3 regions of the Phyllobacterium sp. LjRoot231 genome follow, and region 3 is predicted to be linked to each of the others. Evidence: predicted binding sites of a transcription regulator. Region 3 holds the regulator's gene; each other region holds the start of a gene.
What was found. The regulator LexA, encoded in region 3, represses DNA repair genes until DNA is damaged. The targets are predictions, from matches to a motif close to TGTTCNNNNTGTGTTCNG.
Positions count from the first base shown of each region.

Region 1 (4,160 bases), 150 kb from region 3:
TGGACGCACGTGCTATCGTATCGATCAATGGTGTAAGGGCCAGCAATGTGCCAGGCATCTATCCGGTCAGGGACGGACCGGACGATCCCGTGGTGCGCAGCCTTCTCGACCAGGCCTTCCAATACCACAGCACCCAGCCCGGTCAGATCGCGCAGCGGACGAATGTGAGCTATGGCAACCGGGCGATGGCCTGCGTCAGTTCCGATGATCCGCAGAAGAAGGATGATTTTCTGGTCTGCGCAACGGGCGTGCTTGGCCGCTACATGCTTATCCAGCCCGTCATCAACTACAGGCTCAGTTCAAAAGAACTCGTGGATCGCCAGCTTACAGACTTCGCGTCGTCCGTTGCCTCCACCGTAAGCGCTCTGGCATTACCACCCGGGAACTGAGCAACTATTCGCGATTGCCGTTGGATACGCCTTTCGAAGCATTGCATTCATTGCCGCCGAATGATTGAACGGGTCGATGATACCTGAACGGCTTTTCCTCGGCGTTGAACAATCGGCAACCGGTCTGAAATGGATCGACCGGCTGGGGCAGCGCGAGGCCAATATAGCGCTGGCCATGGCGCAAAACCACGGCTTTCCTGACCTGGTGACGCGGGTCTTGGCGGGCAGAGGTGTCGGCCTGGACGAGGCGGCTGCCTTCATGGAGCCGACGATCAAGAGCCTCATGCCTGATCCTGCTTCTCTAACCGACATGAACAAGGCGGCGGAGCGCATCGCCAAAGCGATCGCGGGCAAAGAGAAAGTCGCTATTTTCGGCGACTATGATGTGGATGGCGCCTGTTCTTCGGCGATCCTGTCGCGCTTCCTCACCCATTATGGCATTGCCAACCGGATTTACATCCCCGACCGGATTTTTGAGGGTTACGGCCCCAATCCAGCAGCCATGCAGGAACTGGCACAACAGGCGTCGCTGATCGTCACGGTGGACTGCGGCACCAACAGTGCGGCGGCGATTGCGGCGGCCAAGGAAGCCGGTGCCGATGTGGTCGTGCTCGATCACCATCAGGTCGGCGGCGAATTGCCGGCTGCCGCGCATGCGGTGGTCAATCCGAACCGCGAGGATGATCTGTCTGGGCAGGGCCATCTTTGCGCCGCCGGCGTGGTGTTTTTGACGCTGGTGCAGACGTCGCGGGTGTTGCGCGAGCAGCACGTCAACATGGGTGTTCTCGCCCCTGATCTCCTGTCATTGCTCGATCTCGTGGCGCTGGCGACGGTGTGCGATGTGGTGCCGCTGAAGGAGCTCAACCGGGCTTTCGTGGTCAAGGGTATTCTCGTTGCGCGAGCTCAGCAAAACGCTGGTCTCGCCGCGCTGGCGCGGGTGTCGCGCATCGGTGAACCGTTAAATGCCTTTCATTTCGCATACTTAGTGGGTCCCCGGATAAATGCCGGCGGGCGGATCGGCGATGCCGGGCTGGGCGCAAGGCTGCTGACGCTGGACGATCCGAACGAAGCGATGCGCATTGCCGAGGAACTCGACCGGCTGAACCAGGAACGCCAGGCGATGGAAACGATCATGCTGGAACAGGCGGAGGCCGAGGCGATGGTCGAGCTTTCCGCTGGATCCGGGCCTGCGGTTCTGGTCACTGCCAGCGACGATTGGCACCCCGGCATCGTCGGGCTGATCGCAGCGCGGCTGAAGGAGCGAACCCGGCGTCCGGCCTTCGCGATAGCTTTCAACGCCAACGGCACAGGCAGTGGTTCGGGCCGCTCGATCAATGGTTTTGACCTTGGAAAACTGGTGCGGAACGCCGTCGAACGGGGGCTTCTGGTCAAGGGTGGTGGGCATGCCATGGCGGCCGGAATCACCGTGGAACGCAGTAAAATGGGGGCTTTACGGGCGTTTTTCGAGGAAAGCGCCAGCGAAATTGTCGGGCAATTGCGCGGCAACGCGTCGCTCGCCATCGACGGCGCGTTGAGCGCCGCGGGGACGACCGTGCCGCTCTACGATACCATGGAAAGGGCGGGTCCCTATGGCTCCGGACACCCGCAGCCCGTACTGGTTTTGCCGCATCACAGGCTGGTTGATGCGAGAACGGTTGGCACGGCGCACGTCAAGGCGACGTTGGAAGGCGCGGACGGCAAACGCATCAATGCAATCGCCTTCCGGGCCGTCGGCAGCCCGCTTGGGGACTTTCTTTTCAACCAGTTAGGCCAGTCGCTGCATGTGGCGGGGAACCTCGCGCTCAACCACTGGAACGGCTCCACCACCACGCAATTCCGCATCCTCGACGCGGCTAAAGCTGTGTGAGATCGCCGGATTCGTCTTCCATTTTTGAAGATTCTTGCGCCATTTTCGCAGATTCTTGTGCAGGAATCGGCGAAACTTATCCTCATTTTCCGCAGAATCCTGTTCCAATTTTTTGCGATCCGTGTTCTAGTTTTGTTCTCAGCTGAGAACTTTTTGAACATGCGTAAACCGACCCATCCTGAAAAGCTGTATCTGGATTTCGACAGCTTCTTTGCCAGCGCCGAGCAACAGCTCAATCCGGCGCTGCAAGGACGCCCGGTTGCAGTTGTGCCGCTGGACTCGCCTCATACGAGTGTCATCGCCGCCAGCCGGCAGGCGAAGCCCTTCGGTATCAAGACCGGCACATCGGTACGTGAGGCGAAGGAGAAATGTCCGGATATCGTCTTCATCGAGGCACGACCGGACATATACGTAAAGTTGCATAATCGCATCCTCGAGACGATAGAGCGCTGCGTGCCGATCGCCGCCGTCCGCTCCATCGACGAGGTGAGTTGCAACCTGCTGCAATCGGAAGCGCGCGACGCGCCGGGACTGGCGGCGCGGATCAAGCGTGCCTTGCATGACGAGATCGGGCCGATCCTCACCTGTTCGATCGGCATTTCCGTCAATGAGCTCCTGGCCAAGATCGCGGCGGAAATGGACAAGCCGGACGGTTTCGTGCTGCTCGACCATGACGATTTGCCGGGACGCCTGTTCGATCTCGAATTGCGCGACTTGCCGGGCATCTCCAAGGGCATGGCGGCACGCTTGAGCGAGGCTGGCGTCCGTGACATCAGAGGCTTGTGGGACCTCGCGCCAAAGCACGCCCGCGCCATCTGGAACAGCGTCGAGGGCGAGCGCTTCGTTGCGGCGCTGCATGGCTATGCGGTGGAAAAGCCGGAGACGGTCAAGCGCATGTTCGGCCATGGCCGCAATCTGCCGCCGGACTGGCGCGCGCCGGAAAAGGTGCTGCAATGCGCAAGGCTGCTGGCGCTCAGCGCCGCACGCCGCCTGCGCCGCTCGCATTACCGCGCCGGGGCGATGAGCTATACGATTGGTTCGCGGCGCGACAGCCGCGTGACGCTGGAAGGCCAATTCCGTCCGGCGCGTGACGATCACACTTTTCTAAATTGTCTCAATGATTTGCACGCGAAAATGATTGCGGCGGGTGAGATGCGCAATATCAGCAATGTGACGGTGGTGCTGCATGATCTGTCGGCTGAAGAGGAGGCGAGCCGCGACCTGTTCGACACAGGCGTGAGTGTGAAACAGCGCGGCCAGTGGGAGCGGGTGTCGGATATGCTCGATAAGGTACGCGTGCGGCACGGATCGAAGGCGCTCAACCTCGGCCCGAACAACGGACCGGGCAATTATATCGGCTCGAAGATTGCGTTTGGGCGGATACCGGAGGCGGAGGATTTTTGAGGGCGTGGTTCCTTCCCGTGCAATACTCCTTCCTCTCTCGTGCAATGCTTGTTCCTCCCTCATGCAATGCACCTTCCTCCCTCATGGTGAGCTTGTCGAACCACGCAAAACGGCTGTGCGTGGTTCGACAAGCTCACCATGAGGGAGGAAGGTGGACGGCAGACAAATCGCGGCAAAAGCCGATGTCAAAGCGCAGTCGCCATGCTAAAGCGGATGCGAATCCGATCCGCACAAGAGGAGACAGATATGGGAATTGTCAAAATTGCTGCCGCCCTTGTGGCTTTATCCATGCTTGCCGGTTGCAACAGCACGCGCAATAACTGGCAGTCCCGTGTGGAAAATTATTTCATGAACCCGGCCCGCTCCTGTGCCTCCGGTTACTATGATTGCACCCTTCGCAGCAGCAACAGGACACACGACGAGACCCAGAACATCCGGCACTGAAATCATGCGGAATGGGGCGAGGTTCAACTCGCCGGCGGCAGGGCGGCGATCTGCTG
Region 1 covers NZ_CAXUQT020000001.1:2,957,104-2,961,263, forward strand. The annotation lists gene ACSQ3H_RS14590 (hypothetical protein) at 1-389, shown strand, start outside; gene recJ (single-stranded-DNA-specific exonuclease RecJ) at 466-2,256, shown strand; gene ACSQ3H_RS14600 (Y-family DNA polymerase) at 2,416-3,660, shown strand; gene ACSQ3H_RS14605 (hypothetical protein) at 3,907-4,104, shown strand; gene ACSQ3H_RS14610 (hypothetical protein) at 4,128-4,160, opposite strand, start outside.
Region 1: a site for LexA is predicted at 2,379-2,396, ahead of ACSQ3H_RS14600 (Y-family DNA polymerase). Genes of this name have one in related genera too.

Region 2 (4,160 bases), 1.1 Mb from region 3:
TACGGTCCGAAAACCAGGTTGAAACTCATCTCGCAGCCGCGCGGCCTGTTCGGGCGCAAATTACCGTCAGCCGAGACCAAAATTGAGGCACTCGGAGCCAATCTGGCCAGCGGCCTGATCGACGCCGCTGAAGAACGCGCGCTTTGGTCGCGATTTGGACTATGATCTGACCAATCTGGATTTTGGCAAGATGAGCGCTCCGTGCTATTGTCGGTGAGGAATGATATCGCTTTTTGAGGTTTATGCGCGATGCCACAGTTGATCTTTTTTGCCCTAGTCGGCTGTGCTGCCTATTACGGCTATCGTTCATTCAAGAAAGAAGCGCAGCGCGTTTCGAAGCGGGTTCGCGAGGCTGAAAAAGAAGTGCAGAACCGTGCACAGGGGACATTGGTACAGGATCCCGAGACCGGCGAATACCGTTTGCGCAAAGACTGATTCCCATGCTGGATAGTGTTGAGCGTACGATCAGCCTGATTGCCCCCGCCAAGATCAATCTGGCGCTGCACGTGACAGGGCGCAGGGATGATGGCTATCATCTTCTCGACAGTCTGGTCGTGTTCGCGCATTTTGGCGACAAGGTGAGCGTGAAACACGCGCTGGTCGATTCCTTCGAGATATCCGGCCCGTTCGGGAGCGACTTGCCGAGTGACGAAGGCAATCTTGTGCTCAAGGCAAGGGACGCTCTGCGCGCAAAATTTCCCCAGCAAGCCGCTCCAGTTGATATCCGCCTTGAAAAAAATCTTCCAATTGCTTCCGGCATAGGTGGCGGGTCGAGCGACGCGGCGGCGGCATTGCGCGCACTGACGGCGCTGTGGGGCATCGGAACGCAACAGTTGGCTGCAATCGGCCTGACCCTGGGCGCGGATGTCCCGATGTGCCTGCATGGCCAACCGTTGATTGCACGGGGCATCGGCGAAGACATCGAACGTATCGCCACCTTCCCGCATTTGCCGATGGTTCTCGTCAATAATGGCGTTTCAATCTCGACCCCGCAGGTCTTCGAGGCGCTGGCAAAACGCGACAACCAGCCCCTTCCCAACCTGCCGAAACTTTTTAGTCTGCATGATGTCTGCGTCTATCTCGCGCAGACGGACAACCATCTTTTTTCAGCGGCTGAAAAGCTGATCCCATCAATTGGCGACACGATGAATGCGTTGCGTGGCACGGCTCCCCGGCTGGTGCGCATGTCCGGTTCTGGCGGCACGTGTTTTGCAATTTACGGTAGCGACCGCGAGGCCGAAACTGCGGCAGCGGCTCTTAAGCAAAACAATCCGGACTGGTTCGTCGTCGCAACATACAGTGCCATGAAAGGAAGCTGATCTTGGCTCGTATCGATGAGACACGCCCCTTTGTACCGGTCAAGATCGCCGTTCTAACGGTTTCCGATACGCGCACGCTCGAAGACGACAAGTCAGGAAGCACCCTGGCAGAGCGGCTCCTCGCCGCCGGCCATACATTGGCGGAACGCGCCATTGTCACCGATGATCGGACGAAAATTCGAGATCGCGTGCTTTCCTGGTCAAAGGACCCGCAAATCGACGTGATCATTACCACTGGTGGCACTGGCTTTACCGGCCGTGACGTAACGCCTGAGGCCCTGGAACCGATCTTCGAGAAGCGCATGGATGGCTTTTCCGAAGTGTTCCACCGGATTTCCTATGACAAGATCGGTACATCGACAATTCAATCGCGGGCGACTGGCGGCGTCGTCAACGCGACCTTCGTCTTCGTGATTCCGGGCTCGCCGGGTGCCTGCAAGGACGCCTGGGATAATATTCTGCAGTATCAGCTGGATTATCGGCACATGCCATGCAATTTCGTTGAGATCATGCCGAGGCTGGACGAGCATCTGAAGCGCAGCGGCAAGGGCTAAGCCTTATTTCAAATCGGCCGGAATGATCTCTGCCCGAAGCCGTTTCATGGCAAGGCCGCGCGCTATATCAACCGCCCTCTTGCCGGGACTGAACAATGCCATGGATTGGCGCTTCGAAATAAGCAGCCCATCGGCCAAGGGATTGCCTGGGGAGAACACGCGGCTGAGAAATGGCCTGCGGTGCGTGTGCGACCGGGTGAAGCAAGCAGGCCCCTGCATGCGTTCTGCATGAACCGCAACGGGTTCGATCCACCCATCCAATAGTCTCGCGCCCGGTTCGAGAAACAGGAACCATTCGCTACGCGCGCGCCTGAACCCGTCGATCAAAGTCTGATCCTGCAGAAAGATGCAGCCGGCCGCATCGGCAACGCGATGGGTCTGATCGACAGAACCGTGATCAATGATGATCACATCGCTCAAAATGCCTTCGACAGCCCCTCCCACCAGACCGCCGAGCGTTCTGGCCAAAGCCTCATCCGAATTTTGGGTTTCAATCAGGACGGAAATCATCAGGAGCCAATATAGTATTATTATAGGAATTTCCATCACTCCTTTTGGCGCAGATTGTTCTTGCTTTGTTCTCAAACTTTGCTAGGAATACATTCATGTTGCGGCTGTGGCGAGCGACTCGTTTCGCTCCTTGCCAAGGAGAGAATGCAAATGAACATCGTGGTGCAAGCAGACAAGGCGGCCTTCGGACAAGGCCGGGCACAACATGCCAATGCTTTGATCGAGGAAGCCGGTCTGCGGATCGATCATGAGCGCCGTCGCGGCCGTGGCGCCGGTATCAATCCAACAGGCAGGTTCGAGGCCGAAAGCCGCCATGTCTACGATGATGGCTGGGAAACCATCGAGGATCTGCCGCCTTTCAAGACTGAAGTTCAGATCGAAAAGCCGCGCACGATCATCACCCGCAATGACTCGCCGGATATCGGCTTCGACCGTTCGATCAATCCCTATCGTGGCTGCGAACATGGCTGCATCTATTGTTTTGCCCGCCCGACACATACGTATATGGGCCTCTCTGCCGGATTGGATTTCGAGTCGAAGCTCTTTGCCAAGCCTGACGCGGCGAAGATGCTGGACAAGGAATTGTCGAGGCCTGGGTACGCGGCAAAGACAATAGCAATCGGCACCAACACCGATCCCTATCAGCCGATCGAGAAGAAATGGCGCATCATGCGGGATATCCTTCAAGTGCTGGAAGCGCACCAGCACCCCGTTGGAATCGTTACAAAATCCGCATTGGTGATGCGCGATCAGGACATTCTGGCGCGTATGGCCGAGAAAGGTCTCGCCAAGGTAGCCCTGTCGGTGACGACGCTCGATGGAAAGCTGGCGCGCACCATGGAGCCACGTGCCTCGACCCCAACGCGGCGTCTGCAAGCACTTCGCAGTCTGTCGGACGCCGGTATTCCGGTCAGTGTCATGGTGGCGCCAATCATTCCCGGGCTGAACGATCATGAGATCGAGCGTATCCTCGACAGCGCCCATGCGATGGGCGCGCTGGAGGCTGGTTATGTGCTTTTGCGCCTGCCACTGGAGGTCAGTCCGATCTTCAAGGAATGGCTGCTGCGCAACTATCCGGATCGCTATCGCCACGTCCTGTCGCTGGTGCGATCGATGCGCGGCGGCAAGGATTACGATGCGGAATGGGGCAAACGCATGCGCGGCGAAGGGCCCTATGCCTGGCAGATCGGCAGGCGGTTCGAGATAGCGGCCAAACGGCTCGGCATCAATGTGAACAAGCGGCGGCTGCGCACTGATCTGTTCGAGGCGACCCCCGGAAGCGAACAATTGTCGCTGTTGTAAGCGCCTTGACGTGACAATTGCGAAAGTTTTTGGATGGATTGGCAGTAAAATCAATAACTTACTTCCGTCAGGCAGCCCCCCCTCAGCCTGACGTGACCCTGGCGTCCGCCCCATCTGCGCCAGGGGACTTGCAGAGAATCAGAGCGAATGCGAGGCTCGTCGCAACATGGCTCGATCGCGTTCTGATTCTCTGCTTCTTCCTATCGAACCTGGCAAACCGGATTTTGTCAGCGAGCGGAAACTTATGCGCAGCGGGATTGAGTTTATCGTCGGTATTGACGAAGCCGGGCGCGGCCCGCTGGCGGGGCCGGTGGTGGCTGCTGCTGTCATTCTGAATCCAAAGAAAATCCCTGACGGTCTCGACGATTCGAAGCGGCTGACAGCGCAACGCCGTGAGGAACTGTTTGATATCATTACGGAAACAGCGCTCGCTTGCGCGGTGTCGAGCATTTCTGCGCCAGTGATCGATGCAACC
Region 2 covers NZ_CAXUQT020000001.1:4,159,588-4,163,747, forward strand. The annotation lists gene ACSQ3H_RS20750 (S49 family peptidase) at 1-165, shown strand, start outside; gene ACSQ3H_RS20755 (hypothetical protein) at 250-435, shown strand; gene ACSQ3H_RS20760 (4-(cytidine 5'-diphospho)-2-C-methyl-D-erythritol kinase) at 441-1,319, shown strand; gene moaB (molybdenum cofactor biosynthesis protein B) at 1,322-1,873, shown strand; gene ACSQ3H_RS20770 (glycosyl transferase family 2) at 1,877-2,419, opposite strand; gene ACSQ3H_RS20775 (PA0069 family radical SAM protein) at 2,534-3,685, shown strand; gene ACSQ3H_RS20780 (ribonuclease HII) at 3,852-4,160, shown strand, end outside.
Region 2: a site for LexA is predicted at 2,439-2,456, ahead of ACSQ3H_RS20770 (glycosyl transferase family 2). Genes of this name have one in related genera too.

Region 3 (4,160 bases):
AGTTGCGACGACATTGATGGCGATCGCAAATATCAGGCAACAACTCACCCAGCGCATCCTGCGCAACATTAGAGGCGAACCGGGTGACATCGCTGCGTCGCTGATCACAGGGCAGCGCGATGGCATCAGCGATGACACCAACAACGCTTTTCGCTTGAGTGGACTTTCGCATATCCTGTCGATCTCCGGTTTTCACATGGCACTGGTAGCCGCAACGATCATCGGTTCGCTACGCGCGATCATGGCGTTCTTTCCCGGATTTTCGGCGCGGTTTCCGGTGAAGAAATTCTCGGCGGTGATCGCCCTCATGGGTTCCGCATTCTATTTGTTGCTTTCAGGCTCCGATGTTGCTGCCCAGCGCAGTTTTGTAACGCTCGCGGTCATGCTTTTAGCCATGACCGTCGACCGGGCGGCGATATCGATGCGCAACCTCGCCATTGCAGCGTTGATTACCATTGCCATCTCGCCGCACGAAATTCTCGGACCGAGCTTTCAGATGTCGTACTCGGCAACCGCCGCTTTGATCGCATTTTATAGCTGGTGGTCGCATCGGCAGGGCAGGCGCGCCTTCCGGAGAGGTGTGTCCAATCATTTGCTTCTGGCTCTACCGCTGAAGGCCATCAACCATATCGGTGCGATTGCCATGACATCAGTGGTTGCCGGGACCGCAAGCTCAATATTTGCGGCCTATCATTTCAACAATACCGCGCCCTTCGGGCTTGTCGGCAATGCTCTCGCGCTTCCGGTCATTTCAGTGTTTGTCATGCCGTTTGCAGTGCTCGGTTTGCTGGCCATGCCATTCGATCTGGATTGGCTACCCTTTACGGTCATGGGACAGGGGATCGAGATCGTCATCGCTATTGCAAAAATGGTCGCTTCGCGCTCTCCAAGCGGCAATCTTGGCCTGATGCCACAGGGCACGTTGGTCCTTATGAGCGTTGGTCTTATCTTGCTCCTGTTTCTTTCAACGCGTCTGCGCCTCTGTAGTATACCCGTCCTCGCAACCGCAGCGTTGTTCATGCTCCGAGCGCAAGAGCCCGGCATTATCGTTTCGGAGGATGGAAAACTGGTCGCATTGCGCACGGGTGACAGAGATCTCGCAATCAATCGCACGGCCGGCAGTGCATTCAGTTTAAACAATTGGCAGCAGGGCTATGGGATAAACGAGGTGGTAAAGCCGCTGAAGGCTGGTGCGCTTTCCAAAGAAACGCAGTTTGAATGTGTTGAAAAACTTTGTACCGCACGAGAGCCGGGCGGATTGATAATCGCCTATACGGACGATCGCAAGCAGACCGTATTGGCTTGTGGGGAAGGGGACATTGTCATCCTGGCCTTTGCCGGCGCACCGACAATCTGCGGGGACAAGAACACACTGGTGCTCACCAAGCGTGATTTGGCATTGCATGGAACTGCGGAAATAACTTTAAAACCGCCCGAACCGCTACCCCCGACAATCGCCAGGAATAAATCACCAGAAGTGGTCCTTGCCGAAGCAAACGATTCCCGCCTTCGACGACTCCGGTCTGCCAGCATCAACTACGCCGTTGGGCCGCCGGACCGGCCTTGGAACACCTATCGGACCTACTCCCGCGCCGCCCGCAATATCGAGGACTACAAATCCCGTAAACGTGTGAACGCTGATAGCGATGAGGCGGCAGCCTGTGAAAAATCGGCTGACTGCTAGTATCGTCGTATAAGACCGACCAGCTTTCCCTGCACCTGAACGCGATCCGGACCAAAAATGCGTGTCTCGTAGGCCGGGTTCGCCGCTTCGAGGGCAATCGATGCTCCTTTACGACGAAAGCGCTTGAGCGTTGCCTCCTCATCATCAACCAGCGCAACAACGATCTCGCCGGGATTAGCGGTATCGCCGCGCTTGATCACGACGGTATCGCCATCGAAAATCCCGGCCTCGATCATCGAATCGCCTTTGACTTCGAGCGCGTAGTGTTCGCCGCTACCAATCATGTCCGGGGGCAGGCCGATCATGTGGGTCTGGTTCTGAATTGCGGAAATTGGCACACCAGCGGCGATGCGGCCCATGACCGGGATATTGATCACGGTTGAACCATTCGAGTCGTCGGATTGGCGTGTTTGTCGCGGCGGAGCGACATTCCGGCCAAGACTTCCTTCAATGACACTCGGAGAGAATTTTCGTTGGGCGTTGAGGCCGGGAGCGATCGAGTCGGGCAGGCGCAGAACTTCCAGCGCTCGTGCACGGTTTGCAAGCCGGCGAATGAAGCCGCGCTCTTCGAGCGCAGTGATCAGCCGGTGGATGCCGGATTTCGATGCAAGATCCAATGCATCCTTCATCTCGTCGAATGAAGGCGGTATGCCCGTTTCCTTCAGACGCTCGTGGATGAAGAGCAGGAGTTCATGTTGTTTACGCGTGAGCATCGGCGATCCTTTGCGTGGAATCGGAAAAACAAAACCAGAACAAACACTATCTGTTCCAGTTGTGTTCTACAAGGATTAATATGTGGTGTATGCGAGCCGAGAAACGCACTTGACCGTTATTTAGCCGGAATAACCGGCGGGCCGCTGGATTGGCGCCATTGGAGCTTTATGAAAAGCCGGAATCGATCTTTGTCGCCGGTTTCATAGGCTCGCCCAAGATGAATTTCCTGACCGCGGAATTCGCAGGCGCTTACAAGACCGATATATTGGGTGTGCGTCCGGAACACTTGGAAATCAAGGACAAGGACGGTCTGTGGAAGGGCAAACTTCTGTTAGCGGAAAACCTTGGATCTGAGAGCTTCCTCTATATCGATATCGGTGCAAAGGAACCCTTGGTCGTGCGGCAGGATGGCTCGGCCCATCAACAACCTGGGGAACTGCTTTGCGTTACGCCCGTTAACAACAACATCCACCGTTTTGACCAATCGGGCCGCCCGGCGGCAAATTGACAAAATCTCCGCATCAAACATGAGACAAGGAAAGTCCAATGGCAATTCGCACGCTTATCTGGGGCGAGAACGTCCATGAACAGATCAATAAAACCGTTGCCGACATCTATCCGGAAGGCATGCACAACCAGATCGCCAAGCTTTTGAGGAGCGATACCAACCTCAGCATCAAAACCACCACTCTGCAGGAGTCGGAACACGGCCTGACGGACAAGGTGCTGGAGGAGACCGATGTGCTTGTCTGGTGGGGGCACCGCGCGCATGGCGATGTTGCCGACGAGATAGTCGAGCGCGTCGCCAAGCGGGTATGGGAAGGCATGGGACTGATCGTCCTGCATTCGGGGCACTTTTCGAAGATTTTCAAAAGATTGATGGGGTCACCCTGCGCTTTGAACTGGCGGGAGGCGGGTGAGCGGGAACGCCTCTGGGTCGTCAATCCCGGCCATCCCATCGCTAAGGGTTTGCCCGCATTTTTCGAGCTGGAAAATGAGGAAATGTACGGCGAACCGTTCTCGGTACCCGAACCGCTGGAGACTGTTTTCGTATCATGGTTCCAGGGCGGCGAGGTGTTTCGCTCAGGGCTTACCTATCGAAAAGGTGCTGGGAATGTTTTCTACTTCCGCCCGGGACATGAAACCTATCCGACTTATCATGACGAAACGGTGGGACTGGTGCTGCGCAATGCGGTGAACTGGGCGTATAATCCGCTGCGTTTTCCGGCTATCACGGAGGCGCCGAATGTGCCGGTTGAGAAAGCTTTGGAGCCGATCACGGCACGCGGCGGCAGTTTGCACGAGTCCGGCGAGGAAGGTTTTCGTTGATGCGTCTATTAATCCTGGGGACTGGCCATATGGCGAGCGCCCACGCCAGAAACTTTATCGATATTGAAGGTGTCACATTCGCCGGTGCGGTTGACGTCGACAAGGGCAGGGCGGAGGCGTTTCGAGATAAATACTCTTTCGAGCGGGCGTTTACGTCACTTGAAGATGCGCTCGCCTGGGGTGAGTTTGACGCTGTCGCCAATGTAACACCCGACAGCGCCCATCATTCCACAACAATGAAGTGTCTTGCCGCCGGCAAGCATGTCTTTTGCGAAAAGCCACTGGCGACGAACTTTCACGATGCCATGGAAATGGCCGAAACCGCCGAAAAGGCCAATCTGGTCGGCATGGTCAACCTGACTTATCGCAACGTAGCACAGTTGCAAACTGCCCGCCGGATGGTGACAAGCGGGCAGATTGGCAAGATCAGGCA
Region 3 covers NZ_CAXUQT020000001.1:3,109,232-3,113,391, forward strand. The annotation lists gene ACSQ3H_RS15320 (ComEC/Rec2 family competence protein) at 1-1,684, shown strand, start outside; gene lexA (transcriptional repressor LexA) at 1,681-2,397, opposite strand; gene ACSQ3H_RS15330 (TOBE domain-containing protein) at 2,556-2,906, shown strand; gene ACSQ3H_RS15335 (ThuA domain-containing protein) at 2,945-3,727, shown strand; gene ACSQ3H_RS15340 (Gfo/Idh/MocA family protein) at 3,727-4,160, shown strand, end outside.